Linked DNA regions of Adhaeribacter arboris. The protein of the gene in region 1 binds, or shares a complex with, the protein of each later gene. Links are inferred from orthologs where the notes say so. Each region holds a gene or a part of one and is shown on either strand. Other genes may lie near its edges.

The links.
Region 2: the proteins of hslV (region 1) and hslU are in contact, whole or in part, in a solved structure (PDB 1G4A), measured with the Escherichia coli proteins. The link is inferred for Adhaeribacter arboris from one-to-one orthologs.

The regions. Positions count from the first base shown.
Region 1 is NZ_PYFT01000001.1:1,129,298-1,141,324, forward strand. Bases 3,228-5,978 are described here. They hold hslV (ATP-dependent protease subunit HslV), read left to right. Parts: upstream 3,228-4,204; coding sequence 4,205-4,753; downstream 4,754-5,978. Other genes in these bases: AHMF7605_RS04730 (NADPH-dependent FMN reductase), read left to right, coding at 3,228-3,252; AHMF7605_RS04735 (hypothetical protein), read right to left, coding at 3,303-3,842; AHMF7605_RS04740 (hypothetical protein), read right to left, coding at 3,893-4,120; AHMF7605_RS04750 (deoxyhypusine synthase family protein), read left to right, coding at 4,881-5,852; AHMF7605_RS04755 (outer membrane beta-barrel protein), read left to right, coding at 5,951-5,978. Also shown: AHMF7605_RS04720 (histidine phosphatase family protein), read left to right, coding at 1-552; AHMF7605_RS04725 (pyruvate dehydrogenase complex dihydrolipoamide acetyltransferase), read left to right, coding at 829-2,568; more of AHMF7605_RS04730, read left to right, coding at 2,707-3,227; more of AHMF7605_RS04755, read left to right, coding at 5,979-7,231; AHMF7605_RS04760 (outer membrane beta-barrel protein), read left to right, coding at 7,428-8,717; AHMF7605_RS04765 (YdeI/OmpD-associated family protein), read left to right, coding at 8,752-9,321; AHMF7605_RS04770 (glycosyltransferase family 2 protein), read left to right, coding at 9,424-10,416; AHMF7605_RS04775 (glycosyltransferase), read right to left, coding at 10,531-11,793. UniProt on the Escherichia coli protein: Protease subunit of a proteasome-like degradation complex believed to be a general protein degrading machinery. The complex has been shown to be involved in the specific degradation of heat shock induced transcription factors such as RpoH and SulA.
Region 2 is NZ_PYFT01000001.1:5,720,129-5,732,395, reverse strand. Bases 5,821-8,811 are described here. They hold hslU (ATP-dependent protease ATPase subunit HslU), read right to left. Parts: upstream 8,026-8,811; coding sequence 6,616-8,025; downstream 5,821-6,615. Other genes in these bases: porQ (type IX secretion system protein PorQ), read right to left, coding at 8,131-8,811; AHMF7605_RS23290 (SusC/RagA family TonB-linked outer membrane protein), read right to left, coding at 5,821-6,339. Also shown: AHMF7605_RS23305 (ABC transporter ATP-binding protein), read left to right, coding at 1-514; AHMF7605_RS23300 (DUF2911 domain-containing protein), read left to right, coding at 714-1,580; AHMF7605_RS23295 (RagB/SusD family nutrient uptake outer membrane protein), read right to left, coding at 1,855-3,300; more of AHMF7605_RS23290, read right to left, coding at 3,337-5,820; more of porQ, read right to left, coding at 8,812-9,168; lon (endopeptidase La), read right to left, coding at 9,205-11,703; AHMF7605_RS23270 (OmpA family protein), read left to right, coding at 12,133-12,267. UniProt on the Escherichia coli protein: ATPase subunit of a proteasome-like degradation complex; this subunit has chaperone activity. The binding of ATP and its subsequent hydrolysis by HslU are essential for unfolding of protein substrates subsequently hydrolyzed by HslV.

The DNA.
Region 1 (12,027 bases):
AGCGGGGTAGATTCATCGTTAAATGAAACGGGTAGGGAGCAAGCCCGGTTATTCTTTCAAAGCTATAAACACGTCGCTTTTGATAAAGTTTACACCTCGGTACTCCAACGCAGCATTCAATCCGTACAAGGCTTTATAGACTTAGGAATTCCGCACGAGAAACACGCCGGTTTAAACGAGATTTGCTGGGGCACGCGCGAGGGTACCCGGGTAACTCCTGAAGAAGATGCCTATTATTTCGAGGTATTACAAAAATGGCAGAACGGCGACATAAATTTAAGAATAGAGGGAGGGGAAAGTCCGCAGGATGTAGCTGACCGGCAGCAAAATTTCTTAGATGTGCTACTTTCCCGGCCCGAGGAGGAAACTGTTTTAATTTGCATGCATGGCCGGGCCATGCGCATTTTATTGTGTAAATTACTTAACTATCCGTTACACTGCATGGATATTTTTGAACACCACAACCTGTGTTTATATCTACTACAGTATACGGGCAGCTTGTTTAGCGTTCACCGGCATATGGATATTGAGCATCTAAGACCCATGTTTTGATTAGTCGATAGACGATAGTCCATAGACCATGGTTCATAGTTGAAGGTCTGTTTTTTAAGGTTGATAGTACGTGCCGATGGTTTTAAGTGAGGAATTATTGGTTTAAGCTGTCAAAACTTTTAGATTTTGTTTAAATATTATAACGAATTGGCACATTTTCTCCTAAAACTGTAGACCTTAGACTAAGGACTATGGACTATCATCTATCGACTAATATAAAACTTTGATTAAAATAATTTTCAATCTATTTTTGAACATCAAAAACAAAACATAAACATGGCCGAAGTTATAAAAATGCCGAAGATGAGTGACACAATGACCGAAGGGGTAATTGCATCGTGGCTAAAAAAAGTGGGTGATACCGTAAAATCAGGAGATATTTTAGCCGAGGTGGAAACCGATAAGGCTACGATGGAACTAGAATCATACGAAGATGGCACGCTACTCTTCGTTGGGCCGAAAGAAAAAGACTCTGTTCCGGTGGATGGCGTATTAGCCATTATCGGTAAACAAAATGAAGATATATCCGGCTTGTTAAGCCAAATCCAAGGTGGTGGAAGTGCACCAGCAGCGGCCGAAAAACCAGCCGAACCTGCTGCTCCTGTCGCAGAGAAACCTGCCGCCAGTCCGGCACCCGCTGCGCCCGCGTCGGCACCATCTGGCGCGCCGGTAAAAGCTTCGGTAATTACCATGCCGAAAATGAGTGACACCATGACGGAAGGTACCATTGCTAACTGGCTAAAAAAAGTGGGCGATAAGGTAAAATCCGGCGATATTTTAGCGGAAGTGGAGACCGATAAAGCCACCATGGAGCTGGAGTCGTACGAAGACGGCACTTTACTCTACGTAGGCGTGGAGGCCGGTAAATCAGTGGCGGTAGATGGCGTAATTGCTATTATTGGCGAAGAAGGTGCCGACTATCAGCAATTACTAAATGGCGGTAGCGGCGGAGCAGCTCCGGCTCTAGCTACCCCTAATCAAAATTTAGAGCAGGCAGATGAACAGATAGAAAATGCCCAAACGGATGCTCAGTTAAATAACAGTACACCTGCCGGTTCAAACCCCAATGTGAGTGTTCCGGCCCAGGGAGCAAACGGGCAATTTGCTCAGCCCGCCTCGGCAAATACCGGCGGACGGATTTTTGCTTCGCCATTAGCCAAGCGGATAGCGGAAGAAAAAGGGATTGATTTAGGTCAGGTTAAAGGAAGTGGGGATAATGGTCGCATTGTAGTAAAAGATGTAGAATCATTTACTCCAGCCGCCGCTCCGGTAGCTGCTCCAGCCTCGGCACCAACTCCAACTAAACCTCAACCAGTTGCTGCGGGTACGGCCAGTCAGGATTACGAGGAAGTACCTGTTTCGCAGATGCGCAAAGTAATAGCCAAACGTTTAAGTGAAAGTTTATTTACGGCGCCCCACTTTTATTTGACCATGGAGATCGATATGGACAAAGCTATTGAGACTCGTAATGCCTTAAATGAGGTAAGTCCGGTTAAAATTTCTTTTAACGATTTAGTAATTAAAGCTACAGCCGCCGCTTTACGTTCGCATCCGGCCGTTAATTCGTCGTGGTTAGGCGATAAAATACGGTTTAACAAACAAATTAATATTGGGGTAGCCATGGCCGTGGAAGAAGGTTTACTGGTACCGGTAGTGCGCCAGGCCGATCAAAAAAGCTTATCCCAAATCGCCGGGGAAGTAAAAGATTTTAGCGGCAAGGCAAAAGCAAAGAAACTGCAGCCCGCCGATTGGGAAGGAAATACGTTTACTATTTCTAACTTAGGTATGTTTGGTATCGAAGAATTTACCGCTATCATCAATCCGCCGGATGCTTGTATTATGGCGGTAGGTGGCATTAAACAAACACCGGTGGTAAAAAATGGCCAAATTGTGGTAGGCAATGTAATGAAAGTTACTTTATCCTGCGACCACCGGGTAGTAGACGGAGCAGTTGGCTCCGCTTTCCTGCAAACTTTCAAGAAACTTCTGGAAGATCCAATTCGTATTTTAGTTTAATTTTAATAAACAATAATAACCAAAAGCCTTTCTCAAACGAAAGGCTTTTTTTTGCGAACCTTTCAATTTAAGAAATAGCTATTCTGAACCTTTAGCCATAAACGCGTATAGTACAGTTTAATTTGAGGAATTTAGTTTATGAACATCGAAATTATATCGGGAAGTCCGCGTGCCGAAAGTGTTACATTTAGAGCGGCTCTTTACCTGCACCGTTTATTCACCTCCAAAACAAATCACCATATTGGATTAATCGATGTACGGGAACATGGGTTTGGCTTGTTGCAAAAAGTAATTGTATCCGTGGAGAAAGCGCCGGAAGAACATAAAGCCCTAGCCAAAAGAATGTTTGCAGCGGATGCCTTTATTTTAGTTACCCCAGAATATAATGGCAGTTATTCACCGGCGCTTAAAAACTTGCTCGATCATTTCCCGAAGCAAATCCATAAACCTTTTGGCATTGTTACGGGTTCCGCGGGGGTCATGGGAGGAATGCGGGCCAGCCAGCAAATGCAATTACTCATTAATGCCTTATTCGGGATAGCTTCTCCTTATATGTTGGTTATACCGTTTATAGATAAGAAAATAGATGCCGAAGGTAACTTGATCGAGGGTAGTTTTCAGAGTAATGTGGATACTTTCGTGCAAGAGTATGTATGGCTAGCCGAAAGAATTAGCGAAAAGTAATGGGTAAGCAGTAGGTTTTACGTTGAAAGTTAAAAATTAAATCCTATTACCTATTTTAAATAAAACCAACCACCCGCTGTATTATTAAAAGCAACTAAACCCATGTTTTGGCTATAATAAATTTCAATAAACGAAACTTGATTCGGCACATTATTACCGTAAATATGTAGCACGTTTTTATATACTTTGCCGTTTAAAGTAATTTCTTTTAAATACTGATCGCGCCAGTCGTTGGTAATATACAATTCCGAAACACTGTTAAATAAAGCTTCTACATTTTTGGCTGGCGGTTGCCGATAGTAGGAATTTAGCTTTACCAGAACGCCTTGCGTGAGAACTACATTGAATTGAAAAGAAGTATCCGCCTGATTAGTTAAGATGGTTTCTACGGTTTCAATCTGGTAATCACCGCAAACTTTATCCTGACCGGTTTCTTGCCGATGGATTTTTCTTATTCTAAAAGATAAAGAATCCTGGTTTTCGTTCTGAAATCTTATTTGTTGATTTGCCTGATAAGGTGCCCAGGAACTTATCTGGGCATCTAATTTCAAACTTTCGTTGGAGCAGCACGAACTTAGTACGAAAATCATCCAACCTATTATAGTACAATGGGTATGCTTATATAAAATATGGATAGAAATCACAAAATTAAATTAGGTATAGCTGAGCTTGTTTTAATCGAAACTAAATTTTTTAAATGAAATAGTTCTTGATTTTTAGCATGGGCAATAAGTAGTTTTCCAACCCAAATGTTAACTCCCTGCCCGCTGCAAATTAAACTATTTTGAATTAAGCCGGATAATGAACCAGAAATGGAATACAAAAAATCCTGCACTTCTATATTATTTAAATAGCTTTGCGCTTTCAATTGAACCCTTAATTAATCTAAAAGGAAAACCCAATTGCTGGTTTAGAAGTTGTACGTAATTATCAAGTTTTTAGAATTAAGAAAATGGCGCTCGAAAAAATAAGATCCACTACCGTTTTAGGGGTAGTCCATAATGGTCAGGTGGCCTTAGGGGCCGATGGCCAAGCCAGTATGGGCAATACCATAGCCAAAAGTAACGTAAAGAAAATAAGAAAACTGCTCGATGGCAAAATAGTTACGGGCTTTGCCGGTTCTACCGCCGATGCTTTTACCTTGTTGGAGCGTTTTGAAGAAAAATTAAATGCCTACAGCCAGAACATGAAACGTGCGGCTATTGAATTAGCTAAAGATTGGCGCACCGACCGTTATTTGCGGCGTCTGGAAGCCATGATGGTAGTAGCTAATAAAGACGAACTATTGGTAATTTCCGGTACCGGCGACGTGCTGGAACCCGATAACCAGATTGCGGCCATAGGATCAGGCAGTATGTACGCCCAAGCCGCGGCAACTGCGCTTAAAAAACACGCGCCTCATTTAACCGCCGAAGAAATGGTACGCGAAGGTTTATCCATTGCGGCCGACATTTGCGTATTTACCAATCACAATTTGATTATTGAAAAACCAACCGGATAAATTCTTCTTTAATTGAATTAAAATAGCTCGTTTATAGTTTGACCAATAGTTTTAAGAAAGCTTTAGGCAATAATTAAACGAGCTTCTTTTAAATCATTCATCATAAATTAAAAAGCTTTAACATAGAATGAAGGTAACGGAATTTTTAAAAAATCAATACAGGCATTTTAACGCTGCCGCCTTAATAGATGCGGCCGAAGGTTATAAAACCCACTTAGCGAACGGTAATAAAATGCTGGTAACTTTAGCCGGCGCCATGAGTACCGCGGAACTAGGCATTAGCTTAGCGGAAATGATCCGGCAAGATAAAATCCATGCTATTAGCTGTACCGGAGCTAACCTGGAAGAAGATATTTTTAACCTGGTCGCCCACGACTTCTATGAGCGCATTCCGCATTACCGCGATCTTACCGCTCAGGACGAAGAAGATTTACTGAATCGGCACATGAACCGCGTAACGGATACCTGTATTCCAGAAATGGAGGCCATGCGCCGCATTGAAGATACCGTATTAAAGTTTTGGGAAAAAGCCGATCAGGAATGCAAAGCTTATTTTCCGCACGAGTTTTTTTATCAGATTTTACTTTCCGGCGAGTTAGAGCAATACTACCAAATTGACCCAAAAAACTCCTGGATGTTGGAAGCGGCCAAGAAAAACCTCCCCATTTTTGTACCAGGCTGGGAAGACTCTACCTTAGGAAATATTTATGCGGGTCACGTAATTAGCGGCGACATCCAAAACGTGCATACCATGAAAACCGGTATCCAGTACATGATGCTGTTGGCAGATTGGTATACGCAAACGGCGAAAGAAGAATCTACCATTGGCTTTTTCCAGATTGGCGGCGGTATTGCCGGCGATTTCCCAATCTGCGTCGTTCCTATGCTGCACCAGGATTTACAACGTACCGGCGTACCCTTATGGGGTTATTTTGCTCAGATCTCTGATTCTACTACTAGCTATGGTTCTTATTCAGGTGCGGTACCTAACGAGAAAATAACCTGGGGTAAATTAGGCAAGGATACCCCTAAATACATCATTGAATCGGATGCTACTATTGTGGCTCCCTTAATATTCGCTATTGTATTGGATTTATAATATTAAAAATTTATTATATTTTAAGCCGGAGATATATAATTTCCGGCTTTTTTATTAATATTGCATAAAATATATATTTAATCAAGTTTATATACATTATGCAAAAAACTTTTACTTATTTACTTTGGGCCACTTTTTTACTGCTGGTTACTAACTTCAACACATTCGCCCAAAAAAACTTTACGCCTGGTTATTTAATTTCTTCGTCCCAGGATACTATAGCTGGTCTGATCGATAACAAAGAATGGGACCGGAACCCTTCCTATATTGATTTTAAATCAAATTCTGAAAGTACGATTCAACATTATACCATCCAACAACTAAACGGATTTGGCTTTGTCAACGGGGATGTTTACCGAAAAGCAGTAGTAAAGATTGACAAAACTCCGGTCCGGTTCGAAGAACTGTTGAATAACTCCAAACCTACTATTGTAAGTGATACCGTATTTTTATTAGAGCAGGTAAAAGGTTCTTTAAGCTTATATCACTTACTCGACGAGAAAGATAAAAGCCATTTCTTTATCCAAAAAGACGAAGGGCTTATCGATGAATTAATTCAGAGAAATTTTGTCTTTTATAAGAATAGTCAGCCATTGTTTGGCACTTCCGAGCAATATAAAGATCAATTAAAGTATTCTTACCTTCATGATTTTTCTGACTTATATTCGCAAATTACCAAAACCTCTTACACCAAAGCCGCATTAACTTCTTTGATACAAAAAGCTAATACGCGCTTAAATCCGGAGATTACTAAAACCATTAAAATAATTAGTAAACACGAAAGTAAATTTGGTTTAGTAGTTGGGGTAAATCTTACTCATTACCAATTTATCAGTGAGGGATATGAATACCTCACTAAAACGCATTTTACCTGGCAGAAAAACCCAATGATCGGTTTTTCGCACCAAATTATACTACCGCGCAACCGAAAAAAATATGCTATCTATAACGAGTTAGCCTGGAAAAGAAATTTCACGCAAGGCCAATTTGATATAAAAGATGCCACTTACTCTAGTACGGGTATCATTACCATTAAAGCCAATTATCTTGGTTTAACTTCGATGCTGCGTTACTCTTGGATGAATCAGAAATGTCAACCATTTATGAATGTTGGTTTAGCGGGTAATTATGCTACTTCGGTTACTACCCGCGTGCAAGCAAGCGAACAAGACCGTACAAACGAACAAACAACAGATAAATTTATTCTGGAACATCCCGGAAAATTTGAAGGAGGCATAGTAGTAGGCGGTGGAGTAAAAGTTAAACAAACAACCGCCGAAATTCGCCTGGAGAAAGGTACCGGTTATTTAAATCCGTATACTGAAATAGGTGCTCGTAAAACCATGCTCGCTTTTCTAGTAACGTACTACTTCAATTAAAATATAACCCCATCTTATATAAGATTTTAACTTAAATTATTGAATTTCAATTAGCTGATTTTTAGCTTACAAAAATAGAAAGGCAAACTTTATTACCGATTGACTTGGTAACAAATAACAGGAACTGCTGAATTTAGGTTTAAATAGTTTTCCTGCAAAAATAGTATTCATCCATTTACATCATTTCTAAAATCAAATGCAAACAAGATATACTTCCTTGTTTTGGATCAGCCTTTTACTTTTTTTACTTAGCAATAAAATTTATGGGCAAAGCAACTTTGTGAAGGCTTATTTAATTTTACCTTCGCAGGATACTATCCAAGGTTTAATTGATGATCAGAATTGGGCAAAAAACCCGAAGATAATCTCTTTTAAAAGAGGTGAAAACGCCACCATTCAAAAATATAAACCTGGTGAAATACGGGGATTTAGTTTGAATTCTGGTGAACAATACAACAGTCAAATTGTAACCATTGATAAATCGCCGACAGAACTTGCAACTTTAATAGAACAGGCTAAACTGGACAACAACTTTGTGGTAAAAGACACCGTTTTCTTAACGGTTTTGGTGAAAGGCTATGCCCATTTGTACTACTTAAAAGATGAAAATGCCAAAGTGCATTATTATTTACAAAAGCCAGGTATGTCTGTTCAAGAATTAATCCAACGAAAATCTATCTCTACCATCAAGGGCCAAAATTTGCTGGTTACTTCCGATATTTATAAAGGCCAACTGGTAAATATTTTTAGCGATTGTTTATCCTTACATTCCGAAATAAATAAAACGAATTACCGGAAAAATGAATTAATTCAATTAGCTCAAAAGTATAACAATTATAAAACCGGTGCTACAAGTCAAATAGTTAAAGGTAAACTTGATACAAATGTACAATTCGGATTGCTGGCGGGAATGAGTAAAACTAATTTACTTTTTTCGGGAAATCACACTAACTCTAAGTTAGCAGAGAGTAAATTTGAAACGAACGTAAACTGCATTATTGGCTTACATCTTGATTTTATCATGGAACGCAGCCGTAGGAAATGGTCAATGCATAACGAATTAGCCTGGAAACCTTATCAAACCAAAGCTACTTACCAGACCATTAAATCTGCGGATAATTACGAAAAAGGCACGTATACTTTAGCGTTTGGGTACGTAGGACTAACCAATTTGCTTCGTTATACCTTACCGTTTGCCAACATTAAACCTTTTATTAATGCTGGACTGGCGCAAAATTTTGCCCTTACTACCGTTAATAAGCACGCTAAAACCACACACTTTTACGCTCCGGATCAGGAAAGTACCGAAGCTGCCTTAGCGGACTACCGAAAATACGAGCAGGCACTCGTAATAGGTACCGGAATTACAGCTAATCGCCTATCCGCCGAGATCCGAATTGAAAAAGGTAACGGCATGTCTGCCTATACCGCCCTCAAATCTTCCAAGCAAATGATACTAGCCTTGATTTCTTACCGCATCCATTAAAACCTGTATATTCGTAAAGCAAATAAGAAAAGGTATGCTTACTCCGGCTGAAAAAATTAAAAATTACATGCAACAGGCACCGGCTTTTGCTCAACCTATTTGTTTTAAGTTACGGGAAATTATTTTGAAGGCGGTTCCGGATATCCAGGAAAGCTGGAAATGGTCGGCGCCGATTTACGAGAAGAATGGCCTAATTTGCGGGATAGCAGCATTTAAACAACATGTTAACCTGTCGTTTTTTTTAGGCGCTTACTTGAAAGATTCAGCTAATATCTTAATCGGCGAATCCAGCCGCAACATGCGAACCATTAAGTTCAGGGATGTTTCGGAAATTAACGCATCTATTATGGCAAATTACATTCAAGAAGCAGCAATTTTGAACCAGTCCAGTCTTGATCGTTCTTCTAAAACAATAGAAATTCCTGCCGATTTAGAACAAGCATTACATCAGCACCCCGTAGCATTAGCAATATTTGAAAAATTAGCTTTCACTCACCGTAAAGAATACGTACGCTGGCTCGAAGAAGCTAAGAAACCAGAAACTCGCCAACGGCGCCTGGAAAAAGCAATTGAAAGGATAGCTGCCGGAAAAAAGTACAGTTAAGCAAAGTCTCGGAGATTCAGCAATGATTAAATAAAAAAGTAAACTATAACTTCTTAAAACAAAGTAACATTATTGGTCGAATAACCGGAAAGTGTAACGTTTATGAAGTATTTAGACTATTCAACCGTTACCGGAGCTGCCAATTTATTATTAATGAAAGAACCATTCAGGGTATTGATAGCCATTATAACTTTTAAGCGACCAAGAGGACTAAAGCACTTATTAAAAACTTTGCAATCTCAAGAAGTGAGTGATGCTATACAGGTCGAGATTTTGGTGGTAGATAATGATTGCACCGGTGAAACCCCAAAAATTATTGCGGAGCTAGCGTCTACGGCATCTTTCAAATTAAATTTAGTAGAAGAACCGGAAAATGGCATTGTCTCTGCCCGGAATAAAGCTGTCGATTTTTTTTTGCAAACGTCCTTTCAGGCTTTAGTTTTTATCGACGACGACGAATGGCCCAGCAATACGACTTGGCTGCAAACCTTAGTAAATACTCAAATCCAAACCCAGGCCGATATTGTTACCAGCCTGGTACACGTAATAGCCAAAGATTCTTCTAAAAAATGGGTAGAAAAAGTTTTGGATTATGGCAGTCATATAAAAAAAAATGTAGGGCCGACAAACCGGTTTTACACTAACAATTTATTGCTAATGCGGCGGGTGTTAGAAGTTATAAATCCTGCTTTTGATATACGGTTTGCTTTTACCGGTTCCTCTGATCTTCATTTTTGTATTAAATGCCGACAAGCCGGTTTTAAGGCTGTTTTTACCCCGGACGCTCCGGTTCAGGAATATTACCCTATCTCCCGTTCCTCTTTGCGCTGGTTCTTTTTACGAGGGTATCGTGCTGGCGAAGGGGCCACCCGTGCCACGCTTTATGAAGGTACTTTCCCTTTTGCTTATTTTTATTGTTTAGCAATGAGTGGGGTCCGTTTCGTACGTGGTATTTTCAATATAGTAATTGGTCTTACTACAGTCGATAAAGCCATTATAGCCCGCAGTTTTCTGCAAGTTGGGTCGGCTTTAGGTACCCTAGGTGGTTTATTTGGCATGTCCTATCAGGAATACAAAACCATCCATGGTTCGTAGTTAATTAATTTTATCAAGAACTTAACTATATGATTTAAGATTAGTTTTTATTCCGTTTAAATGGCAGATTTCATAATAATTTATAGTTGGATGAAGAAAATTTATTTTAATATGTCAATTACTCCATCCTAAATTTTCTACATTTCTAACTACTTTTATGTATTTACCATACTGAACTGAATTTGTAAATTCAGTTCCTACTTCTTTACATCTACTCTTCATTTGCTGTAAATCACTATTTAACAGTAAAGTTATCGCGTTCACTAAAGAATCAACATCAGCGGCTTTATATTGATAACCTAGCTTTCTGGTAGTAACTAGATGTTCTAAATTTCTACCTAAACTATTGATTAAAGGAAGCCCCGCCGCAAAGTAATCATAACATTTAATTGGCATGGATACTGCCGATCCATCCGCATAGGTAGAAAAACCGAAATCGCAGAAAGAAAATAATTTGTATAACGTTTTGGTGGGTAAACTACCCAGGTAAATAATATTAGAACTAGCCTTAGCCGCTGATTTTACATTTTCTAATAAGGGGCCTTTGCCCGCAATCAAAAATTTAAGATTGGGCGCACTTACTTGCATTTTTTTTGCTGTTTCAAGTATCGAGGGTATATCGTATCCTTCTCCTAAAGTACCCGCATAAATTCCCCAAATATTACTTCCTTTTTCCGGCAAATGTAACTGAGTTAAAAGGCTACCATCGGCATCTTGCATTTCTTTTTCTAAGGAAGGTACATCACAACCCCAATAAACTACTTCTCCCGCAATTTTTTTATTGTACTGTAAAACCTGTTCCAGATAATCCGGAGATACGGCTGTAACAGCGGAGGCGTTTAAGTAAATATTTTTTCTCCTGTTGTAAAATGGCCAGAAAATTACTTTACTATACTTCCGTATCAGCTTAGGTAATTTTACTTCAAACGATTCTGGCCATAAATCAATTATATCTAAAATTAACTTAGCTTTAGCCTCTTGAATGAAGGATTTCAGAAAACTGTACATAAAAATTGCCGGCTCCTTCAGGATTACAATTGCGGGCGGCGGAATATTGTTAGGATTTGCTGCCACCCCTTTAGCGAAAGTTTGTTCATATTTGATTCGTTTAAACGAAATATGATGCTCATATCCAGTGGTTTCTACCAGTACAATATTTAAATTAGAATTAAGCCGAATTTGTTTTTGGTCGTTTACATAAGTTTTATCTTTATGGGAAAAATTTGATATAAATAAATGAACATTATAGCCAGCATTACTTAAAAATCTTGCTATTAAAAGATACCTACTGTCTCGCCAATTTAATTCCGGTATATCCGTATAAGGGTCAATAATCCAAATGCACTTCATATTTTTTGCTTTTTTCTCACCTGCCATGCTCGCTTATCAATAAAAGAATTAGTAGGCAAAAAAGAAAACTTAGGTACTAATTATTCCATCTATTTTATTAAAAGATTATGGATTAATGTCGTTTTCAATTTATTTAAGCGAAGAAATAATTATTAATGATTTAAAATTTTACGTAACAATTAAAAGCGGTAAAGTAATCCAGAATTGAAAATCAGGATCTTGCAGTACTATTTCAGATTATGTAACGGTGCAAAATTTAGT
Region 2 (12,267 bases), 4.6 Mb from region 1 along the record:
CGAACTGCGCCAAAATATAGGTATTGTACCGCAAGAAGTGCTGTTATTTGGCGGCACCATCCGCGAAAACATTGCCTATGGCAAGCCAGATGCTACGGAAGACGAAATTATACTGGCCGCGAAAAAAGCGAACGCCTATCAATTTATTCAGTCATTCCCCGAAAAACTAGATACGGTAGTAGGAGAACGTGGTATTAAATTATCGGGTGGGCAGCGCCAACGAGTGGCCATTGCCCGGGCAATTTTAAGAAATCCGGCCATCCTTATTCTTGACGAAGCGACTAGTTCTTTAGATTCCGAGTCGGAAAAGTTGGTACAGCAAGCAATGGACGAATTGATGAAAGGCCGTACCAGCATTATTATTGCGCATCGTTTATCTACCATTCGCAAAGCAGATAAAATTCTGGTCATTGAAAACGGCCAGATTGTAGAGCAAGGCACCCACGAAGAGTTATCGCTGAACGAAAATGGCTTATATGCCAATTTGCTCCGGCTTCAGTTTGAATTAAGTTAATCTGCTTATTTTATTTTCTAGAGTAATAATAATCATCTCCCTTCCTCTTTTATTTTGACAAAGAGGGATGGAGGTGATTATTTTTTTATCTCGTTATTTTTAAGTTTGGCGGTATACTTTCCGGAAACGCTTCGGCTGGATAGCTGATTTTTCTTATTTTTACAGTTATCTTTTATTTTTTAAAATCTAAATCTGTTATATGAAAAAATTATTTACGGGTAGTATAGCTATTGTATTAGCTTATTTTCTTTCTACCAGCGTTACTTTTGCTCAATTAGAAACTCCGCAGCCAAGCCCGCAAGGTTCTGTTACCCAACGGGTTGGCCTTACTACTGTTTCTATAGAATATTCCCGCCCCAGCGTAAAAGGACGGAAAATTTTTGGTGGCACTCTACCTTATGGCAAGGCTTGGCGTACCGGAGCGAATGCTACTACTAAAATTACTTTTAAAGACGATGTAACCGTACAAGGCAACAAAGTACCAGCCGGTGAGTACGCGCTTTATACCATTCCGAACGAAAATGAATGGACAATAATATTAAACAAAAATTTAACTCTTGGCGGCAATACCGATGACTATAAAACCACCGAAGACGTTACGCGTTTTACTGTAAAACCAATAAGGTTGACCAATAGAACAGAAACTTTTACCATTAATTTCTCTGATCTTACTCCAGCTACCGCCAACGTAGAATTACTCTGGGAAAATACCTCGGTTAAATTTAAAGTAGTAACCGAAGTAGAAGGCAAAGTAATGAAGCAGATTCAGGAGCAGGTGGTAAATGGCCAGAATGTAAGCGCCGACATGTACGCCGCGGCCGCTAGTTACTACTACGAAAACAACAAGGATAATAACTTGGCCTTACAATGGATTAAGAAAGCCAACGAAAAAGACCCGAAGTTCTGGAATATGCACACCCAGGCTAAAATTCAGGCGCGGGCCAAAGATTTTAAAGGTGCCACCGCTTCTGCTCAAAAATCCATTGAACTGGCAAAAGCGGCTAAAAACGACGACTACGTTCGAATGAACGAGCAAGTTATTGCGGAGTGGGCGAAAGCAAAATAGGTTTTAGGTTATACGTTTTAGGTTTAAATACATTTAACTAAGCGGTTATTTCTCCTTCCTCACACTACTATTTTTTGTTTTATTTATAAAATTTACAATTCTTTAAAAAGAAAAGCCGCTGATTTATTCAGCGGCTTTTCTTTTGTAATCATTAAATAGCGTTTAAAGTAAGTAATTGAGCGAAAATAGTTTAGATTACTATTTAAGTTAACTCATTAATCACCATAATCAACTATTCTAACAACTAATAAAGATCAACTAACACCTACTTTAACTAATATCCTTCGTTTTGCACCAATAATTTGTTGGCGTCCATTTCGCGTTGCGGAATAGGTAATACTAAGATGGGATCGTCGTAACTAATAGTTTCTTCAATCAAACCATCGTTATCCAATACTAAAAGTTGGCCCTGGGTACGTTTCAGGTCATGCACCCGGAAACCTTCGTATGCCAGTTCGAACTGGCGCTCCAGTAAAATATCTTCTAAGGTTACCGTAGTCAGCGGCGTTGCTTTAGCTCGGTTTCGGATTAAGTTAATATCTTCCAGAGGCTCGGCGCCAACGCCGCTTCCTAACCGGAAATTAGCTTCGGCCCGAATCAAGTACATTTCAGCTAGCCGTACAACGGGAATATTCGCGCCAAACTCGGTGTATTTCCCGTTGCGTAAGCGGCCCGGCCGGGCACCTGTTCCCTCATAGATTAAATCGGTTAAGCGCGTATCATTAGGCTCAAATTGCTGGTACAAGGTAGTAACCCCAAATTCATTTTGCGGAATGTCGTCCTCCCCTAAAATCCGGACGTCGCCGCGACCAATATTACCAGGTAAACTGGCGTAAAAGGTAGTTAAACCATCATTCGAATTACCGGCGTTATTTTGGTCGTTCTGCTGAATTTCAAAAATAGATTCGGCAGTATTGCGGTTCCTAAACGCTAAAGATACAATGGGGTTTAAATTATAATTACCGCTCGCGATAACGCTGTTGGCTTTCTCCAAAGCTTTCGCATAATCGCCTTGCTGTAAATATACCCGCGCCAAAAAGGCCGAAGCAACGTATTTGGTAGCCCGAATATTTCTATCTGAGCTTTCCGGTAACAAACTTTCGGCTTTAATTAAATCAGCTATTACTTGTTGGTATACTTCCGCTACGGTAGCCCGGGGTTGAGTTACGGCAGCTTCCGCTTCGTTAGCTGCGCTTTGTAACGCAATCGGAACTCCCAACTGGGTATTAGCCCCACCGGGTTCGTAATTTTGCGCGTACAACCGTACTAATTCAAAATGCATAATTCCACGCACAAACAAAGCTTCGCCTTCTAGCTGTGCTTTTAAATCAGCATCTACTACCGGCAATGCTTTAATAACCGTATTGGCCAGGTTGATGGCCTCGAACCCGGAAATCCAGGTCCGGCTGGCCTCGGCGTTAGTGGCATCTAAAGTATGCCGGGCTAAGGTACGGTAACTGGCAAAAGTGCCTTGCCAACTTATGTAATTATCCGAAGCAAGCAGTTCCGGCAGCAGATTTAAGTTAGTACCGTATAATTCGGGGGTGCCTAATAAGGAGTACATGCCGATCACCGCACTCTCAACGTCCCCGGAAGTAGTGAGAGCTTTGGTTACATCTACTGAATCTTGCGGCTCTATATCTAAGCGGTCGTTGCAAGAGGCAGCTGTTAAAGCCAGCATTCCACCCAATGCTAATTGTAAAATATATTTTTTAGTCATGATTTCTTTTTTGAATTATGCTGAATATAGATGGAATTAAAAGCCGATGTTCACACCAAAAGTGATGGTTCTGGCTTGCGGCGGCGTATAAAAATCGTGGCCTATATTCACGTTGGTGCGGCTGGCCAGGTCGGTGCCGCCGAAATTCGTATTGTTTACTTCGGGGTCGTAACCGGTATAGTCGGTAAAGGTGAATAAGTTCTGAGCGGCCAAGTATACCCGCGCTGAGCTAAGCCGGGCTTTGTTTATGAAACTGGTGGGTAAATTATACCCGAGGCTTACGTTTTTTACCCGCAAGAAAGAACCATCCTGCACCCACCGCGACGATACACCCGTACCATTACCGGCGTATAAACGGGCCTGGGGTACATCCGTTACATCGCCGGGATTACGCCAGCGTTTCATTTGGTCTACGGTTTGATTATCGAAATAATCGCCGTTTACCGATTGGAACAAGCCGGCAATATTGTAAACATCATTCCCGTAAACACCCTGTAACAAAATACTTAAGTCAATTCCTTTATAAGAAAAAATATTCTCGAAGCCACTGATAAATTTAGGATTTGGATTACCTACTTTCTGGCGGAAAGCCAGGGCATAATCGTTTGTAGTGGAGCCCTCTTCGGTGTAATAAAGAGCATCGCCGTTAGCGGGGTCCACCCCGGCGTATTTAGGAGCGTAAAAATAGCCCAGTGGCTCACCTTCGGCAATACGGCCAATGGTACGGCCCCCTCCGTTAATTTCCGCTCCGTTCATGTTTACTACTTTGTTGACATTGCGCGAAATATTAAAAGACGATTTCCAGCTAAAACCGCTTTCGCTACGAATATTTTCGGTGTTCAGCACAAACTCGATACCCTTGTTTTTCAGCGTACCAATGTTGCGGGTAATGGTGGTAAAGCCATTTGTAGCGGGTAAAGGTAGGTCAAGGAGCAAATCTTTGGTGTTTTTGATATAAAAATCTATTTCACCGGAAATACGATCGTTTAAGAAGCCATAGTCCAAACCTAAATCAAACTGAGTGGTTTTTTCCCAGCGCAAATCCGGGCTAGGTAAATTAAAAGGTACGATACCCGCTTGGTCGGCGTAGAAACTGGCGTTATACAAGCCACGAGATTGAAAGTTATTAATTTCGGAATTACCGGTTACCCCAATGCTGGAACGTATTTTCAGGAAGCTGATGGCATTTTTATTCGGCAGAAAATCTTCTTCCGAGATAATCCAGCCTACGGAACCGGCCGGGAAGAAACCATACCGGTTATTCTGGCCAAACCGGGAAGAACCGTCTACCCGCGCTGAAGCCGAGAACAGGTAACGATTATTAAATTTGTAATTGGCCCGGGTAAAATAAGATAAGAAAGAATAACCGGTTTGCGTAGAGGAACCGGCAATTAATTTGGCGGCACTAACGAGTTTTTTATAATTATCGTTCGGGAAACCCTGGCCTTGCACGTAAAAACCAGTAATAGTGGCTTCCTGAAAACTAAAGCCTAACAAAGCTTCCAAACTATGGGTTTCGTTCACTTCTTTATGAAAAGTAAGCGTGTTATTGGTCGTATAGTTCAGGGAGCGAGAGTAACGGTAAGAACCCAAACCCGCGGGGCCGCCATCTAAAGTTTCGCGGCCATTGTAGCGTTCTTCTTCCAGACTCAATAAATCTAGTCCGTATTCCGACCGGAAGGTTAAGGAAGGCGTGAAATCGTAAGAACCGTACAAGTTACTGATGGTGCGGTAGGTAGTGGCTACGTTAGAGGCGCTTTCCACGTCAATCAGCGCATTATAGTACAACATGTCGGCGTTTAATTTACCGGTAGTGGGGTCACGGATGGGCTCCAGCGGCGAAAGCGCATTTAACTGCACCGGGTTCGAAAACTCGTTATCGTCGGCAATCCGGTTATTGATACTCCGGATTAAAGATATGTTGGTACCAATTTTAAGTTTGCTGTTAACGGAATGATCCAGGTTGATGCGACCGGTGCTGCGCTCAAACTCGTTGCCTACAATAATACCTTTTTGTTTGTTTTGAGTACCGCTGATGTAAAAGCGGGTTTTAGCATCGCCACCAGTGGCCGATACGGTATATTGCGTTATGCTGCCGCGCTGAAAGGCTTCGTCGTTCCAATCGGAGTTATACGGGGAGTTAATATCCATTAAACCTTCCAGTTCAAATTCTTCCTGAGCGTTATAGCCTTCGTTCTCGGCCGCTTCCGTGAAAAGCTCCTTGTATTGCGTGGCGTTTAAAAAATCGCGCAAGTGGGTGGGCGTACTAATACCGGTAAAATAGCCTAGTTCAATCTTTGTTTTTCCTACTTTACCTTTTTTGGTAGTAATTAATACCACTCCGTTCGAGGCTCTCGAACCATAAATAGCAGCGGCAGCGGCATCTTTTAAAATTTCGATGGATTCTATGTCATTCGGGTTAATGTCTGCCATGGGGTTAATCGGTTCGGCAGTGGGGTCTCCAATAGAAGTAGACGTTACCGGAATCCCATCAATCACGTACAAAGGCTGATTACTAGCTGAAACCGAGGCAGCTCCCCGCACCCGGATGTTAACGCCCTGGCCTAATTTACCGCCGCCCGAGTTAATATATACTCCCGGCGTGCGGCCCTGCAACGAGGCCTCAAAGCTGTTTACCGGCTGGTTTTCTATTTCTTTGGCGGATACTTTCGTGATAGACCCGGTTAAGTCGGCTTTCTTTTGCGTACCATAACCTACTACTACTACTTCATCTAACTCCGAAACATTAGCTCTTAACTGCGCATCAATAATAGTTTTCTGGCCAACCGGTATTTCCAAGGTGCTCATGCCGATAAAAGAAAAAACCAGCGTAGCATTAGCCGGTACGGGCAAGGTGTAGGTGCCATCACTTTGCGTAGTGGTACCTTCGGTGGTACCTTTCAAAACGACGCTTACGCCGGGTAAAGCCAAGCCATCCTCAGCAGAGATAACCTTACCCGAAACAGTTCTGGTTTGAGCCAGCACCGTATGAAGAATAAAGCTTAAAAAAATAAGACTAAGTGATAAAGCTTTTTGCATAAATTTTTTGTTTTGCGAATTAGTCAAATAAATTTACCGAATATAAGTAACTAAATCCTTTTTGATAAGCTTTATGACCTTTTTAATCAAAATGGCTTATGCGTTCGGGGCAGTATTGTTAAGAACATACCGTATTCAGAAAAACTACCTTCAAATTCAGGGTTATTTTAGCTTAATGATGATTATATTTCCTTAACACAAAAAAGAAGCCTTCGAATTTCTTCGAAGGCTTCTTTTTTGAACTACCTGATTGTTCTTTTAAAAAACAATAAAGAACTATAAGATATACTGACTTAAGTCCCGATTTTTAACCATATTGGTCAAACGCTCATCTACCATTTCGGGCGTAATCATAATGTGGGCGTTGGCCCCGATTTTATCCGGTACATCAAATAAGATTTCGTTTAAAAGTTGGCTTACCACCGTTTGCAGGCGACGAGCGCCTATATTTTCTACTTCGGCGTTAACCTCAAAAGCAATTTCGGCAATTTTATGTAGGGCTTCGTCCGTAAACGTTAATTCTACGTCTTCGGCTTGCAGCAACGCTTCGTATTGCTTCGTTAAGGCGTTTTTCGGGAATTTAAGAATACTATAAAAGTCTTCTTTGGTTAAACTCTGCAATTCTACCCGAATCGGGAAACGGCCTTGTAACTCGGGAATTAAATCCGAGGGTTTTGCTACGTGAAAAGCGCCAGCGGCCACAAACAAAATATGGTCGGTTTTAATTACGCCGTATTTGGTACTTACGGTACTTCCTTCCACAATCGGCAACAAATCCCGCTGTACCCCTTCGCGACTTACGTCCGGTCCTCCCCCGCCTTTGTTACTGGCCGAGGCAATTTTATCAATCTCATCAATGAAAATAACCCCCGCGTTTTCGGCTTTTCGGATGGCTTCTTCTTTCACTTCGTCCATGTCGATCAACTTTACAGCTTCTTCCTCCAGTAAAATTTTGCGGGCTTCCGCAATGGTTACTTTCCGTTTACGCGTTTTCTTGGGCATCATGCCGCTAATCATTTCCTGAATATTCATCATAGAGGCCTCGTCGATGCCGGGGCCCAGTACGCCTACGCCAGTAGAATTATTCTGCTGAACTTTTATTTCAATTTTTCGTTCATCCAGTTCACCGTTCCGGATTTTAATCCGAAACTTCTCGCGGGTACGTTCATTTAGTTCCTGGTCATTATCCGGCATTGCATTTTCGTTAGCGGAAGTAGCGAAACCCGCGTAAGGTTTAGTGGGCGCAGGCGCATTGGTAATAGGCGGAATCAAGGCATCCAGAATAATATCTTCCACTACTTGAGCAGCTTGAACCTTCACTTCTTCTTTCCGCCGCATCTTTACCATATTCACCGACTGTTCTACCAGGTCGCGCACCATACTTTCTACATCACGACCCACGTAGCCCACTTCGGTAAATTTAGAAGCTTCTACTTTGGTAAAAGGAGCATCGGCAATACTGGCTAAACGGCGGGCAATTTCGGTTTTACCAACGCCGGTAGCGCCAATCATTAAAATATTATTCGGTACAATTTCATTTTGCATGTCTGGGTCCGCGTGCATGCGGCGCCACCGGTTACGCAAAGCAATGGCAACATTCCGCTTGGCATCATGCTGCCCGATAATGTATTTATCTAGTTCGGCTACAATTTGGGCCGGCGTTAAATAATGCGTGGTATCTAGCATAATAAGATCAAAGTTGGTTGCCCTTACGGGCAAAAATTTAAATTTTATTCGATTAGGAACAATAGTATAAAGAATTTCATACGATTAAAAGAAAAATAAGCCCGATTATACCCGCGACTTTTTTCTAAAAACCTGGGCGACTTGGGTAATAACCGTAAACGTATTACTAGCTCCCGCTACGTGGTAGTAGGCTCGGGTATAGGCCAGTTCAAACGCCTTTATGCGCACGGTTGCTCCTAAAGCAAAACCCGCCCCGCCTGCTTTTGTTTCCAGGCGTAACTCCCGATTACGTAAATGATTATACCCTACCATAACGTTAAAGTTCTTACTTAGTATAAACTGCCCACCCATCACAAAATGGCGGGCTAATTTATCGCCCAAGCTTTTCTGCTGCGAGCCAGAAATAATTGTTCCGCTTTGAGTGGTATCCTGGTAACCAATATCAAATTGCTGCAGGTGATGAGCGGTAACGGAAAACTGCAATGGCATGTGCTCCGGTTTGTACGTCAGCCCGATTTGCGCATCAAATGGCATGCTTTCCCGCGCACCGCCGGTAAAGGTTTTTAATGGATAGCCTATATTTTTGAGTACTAAACCCATGTAAAACTCTTTATCCGGATGCTTATAAACCCCGCCCAAATCCATTAAAATTGCCGAAGATTTGTACTCGGCAATGCCCGATAAGGCGAATTTGAGCGTAGCGCCTAAAGTAAATGGTTTTAAAACGGAGGCATGGGTTATACTCACTACATAATCCTGCACGGCAAATTTACCCGTTACCTGACCAGTCGGATCGGTTTGGGTAAAATCACCGTAATTTAAATACTGCAATCCCGCACCCCACCGGCCAAGCTTTGGATGATCCAAAGCATAATATACCGAACTTAAAGAAATATCGGCCAAGTAATCGGTATAACTCAGGGCTAACTGTTTTTGCATGCTGGATTGCAGAAGCGCCGGGTTAGCTTGCAGCATAGTAACATCGGTACTGGGCACCGAAACATTACTACCCCCTAAACCCGTTAAACGGGCACCCGCCGGCAAACTTAAAAAATCAAAGGTATGGTGCCCACCCATCTGTGCTGCGGTAGTAAATGCATTTACCATTAAAAAAAGAATCAGGCTGGCCCTTATTTTTGTCAACTGTATGCCCTCCAAAATATGGCCATATCTTCTCTTTTAGGCAACTACCGGAACTGGCGGCACCGGCTCGGTAATTTCCAGAGGAAGCGGTTTTTCAACTTTCTCGTTCAACAATGCAATTTTAAGCACCTCGGAAGCTTTATCTACAAAATGGATTTGTAAATCCTTGATATAATCGGCTGGTATTTCATTGATATCTTTCCGGTTCTTCTGGCACAAAATCACATCTTTAATGCCGGCCCGTTTAGCGGCCAGAATTTTCTCTTTGATACCACCCACCGGTAAAACTTTCCCCCGCAGCGTAATTTCGCCGGTCATGGCCAAATGCGAACGTACTTTTCGTTGGGTATATACCGAAGCAATAGAAGTAAAAATAGCAATACCCGCCGATGGACCATCTTTCGGCACGGCTCCTTCCGGGAAGTGAATATGTAAATCGTACTGGTCGAAAATCCGGTAATCAATGTCTAAATCCGAGGCGTGCGCTTTTAAATAGGAAAGAGCTGTTATAGCTGATTCTTTCATCACATCGCCCAACTGGCCCGATAAAGTTAATTTTCCTTTACCCCGGCTCAGAATAGATTCAATAAATAAAATATCACCACCCACCGAAGTCCAGGCTAGACCAGTAACAACGCCCGCCGTGTCGTTATCCTGGTACATTTCTTTATCAAAAATTTCCGGACCCAGAATCTTTACGACATCGGCCGGCTCCATTATTTTTTTAAATTCTTCTTCTAAAGCTTTGGATTTAGCAATGTTACGGGTAACGGCCCCAATTTTCCGTTCCAAACTTCGTACCCCCGATTCACGGGTATAATCTTCAATTATTTTTTGAATAGCTGCCGTAGAGAAAGTTATATCTTTAGGTTCCAGGCCGTGCTCGGCTTTTTGTTTGGGCACTAAATGTTTTTTCGCAATCTCTATTTTTTCCTCGATGGTATAGCCGGTAATATCAATAATTTCCATCCGGTCGCGCAAGGCCGGCTGAATGGTGTCTAAGGCATTAGCCGTCGCGATAAATAATACTTTCGAGAGATCATATTCCACTTCCAGGTAGTTATCCACGAAAGTACTGTTCTGCTCAGGATCGAGCACTTCGAGTAAAGCTGAGGAAGGATCCCCGCGAAAGTCGGAACTTATTTTATCAATTTCGTCGAGCACAATTACCGGGTTAGCCGAACCTATTTTCTTTATCTGGCTCACGATTTTACCTGGCATGGCGCCCACGTACGTTTTCCGATGGCCGCGGATTTCCGCTTCGTCCCGCACCCCACCTAATGACATCCTGACATATTTACGGCCTAGCGATTTGGCGATAGAACGACCTAACGAAGTTTTACCTACTCCGGGAGGGCCGTACAAGCACAAAATAGGCGCTTTCATGTCGTTTTTGAGTTTTAAAACGGCTAAATATTCAATAATGCGTTCTTTTACTTTCTCCAAGCCGTAATGATCGGCATCCAGAATTTTTTTCGTCCGTTTTAAATTAAAATTATCTTTTGTGTATTCGCCCCAAGGCAAATCCAGCAGAAACTCCACGTAATTCACCGAAACCGGATATTCGGCCGCGGCCGGATTTAACCGGGCTAGCTTTTCTACTTCCTTCTGAAAATGCTTGGCTACGGCTTCGGGCCATTTTTTCTTTTTGGCGGCTTCCCGGAAACGTTCAATTTCCTGGTCCGGACCATCAAAACCCAGCTCGTCTTGTAATACTTTTATTTGCTGCCGCAAAAAATAATCGCGTTGCTGCTGGTCAATATCGGTATGTACTTTATTATGAATTTCGTGTTTAATCTCCAGCAGTTGTATTTCGCGGAGCATGAGTTGCAGCAAAGTAGTACCGCGCTCCACTCCATCGTTAATTTCGAGCAGCGATTGTTTTTGCTGCACTTCTACGTTTATGTTCGACGACAGAAAATGGGTTAAAAAACTAGGAGAATCAATATTATCCAGGGCTACCTGAGCTTCCTGCGGAATTTCTGGATTTAATTTAAGCATTTTGGCCGCCGCATCTTTCAGCGACTGCACCAGGGCTTTTACTTCTTTGTTCGGTTTGGCCGGAAAAGATTCGGGGCAATAACTTACCTTAGCCGTTAAAAAAGGCAGTTCCTGAATAACTTCCTGGATTTGAAACCGCGTTTGCCCTTGAATGATAATAGTAGTATTACCATCGGGCAACACCAGCATTTTTAAAATTTTGGCCATGGTTCCTACGGTAAACAAATCGTCGCGCGTAGGATCATCGCTGTTCGTATTTTTTTGAGCAATCACGCCCACTATTTTATTGCCCCGGTAAGCTTTACGCACTAACCGGATTGATTTTTTACGAGTAACGGTAATGGGCAACACCACTCCCGGAAATAAAACAGTATTTCGTACCGGTAATATGGGCAATACTTCAGGCACTTTTTTTCCGTTGAATTCGCCGTTTTCGGGTTCAGTGGTAATAATAGAAATCATATCTTCATTATCATCGCTCATTAAATCGCTGAGAAATAATTGCTGAAGAATAGTAGTGGAGGTATAATTCATAGCGTACAGGGCCGTGCCAAATTGACAGCAGCTGGCGAAGTATTTCTTAATTTTTAATCAATATAAGTATTTGTCAAGTCCTATGCCAATACAACCCGGGTCAATTTTAAAACTTTCTAAAAAAATTATATTGTTTACGTCCTTCCTTATAATTGACGAGGTAAATGGCAAAGGAAGCCGGTAAATAGTATCTGAAACGTTAAAAATTTAGAAATAGCAAGCTGAAAAGATATTAAATTAAAATAGTAGCCGATTGTCTAATGTAGAGTGCAAATTTATTTTAGAACTTCGGTAATATTAACTTAAGTTGTAATTAGGTTATTAAATCGGGAATAACTACCTGATTTACCTAACATATTGTAGATTTATAAGATTTTCCGGTATATTTGAATTATTGAATATCTTTCCTGAGAATGCTGGATTGGTTGTATGCGTTGTTTTCTTCTAATTTATTTAGTACTGGCTTTATTTTTCACCTCTTGGGAGCCGTTAAAAGCTCAGACCAAACTTTCGCTTAAAAGAAAAGCCGTAACCGACAGCACCCTTCACCAAGGGCAGCCGAAA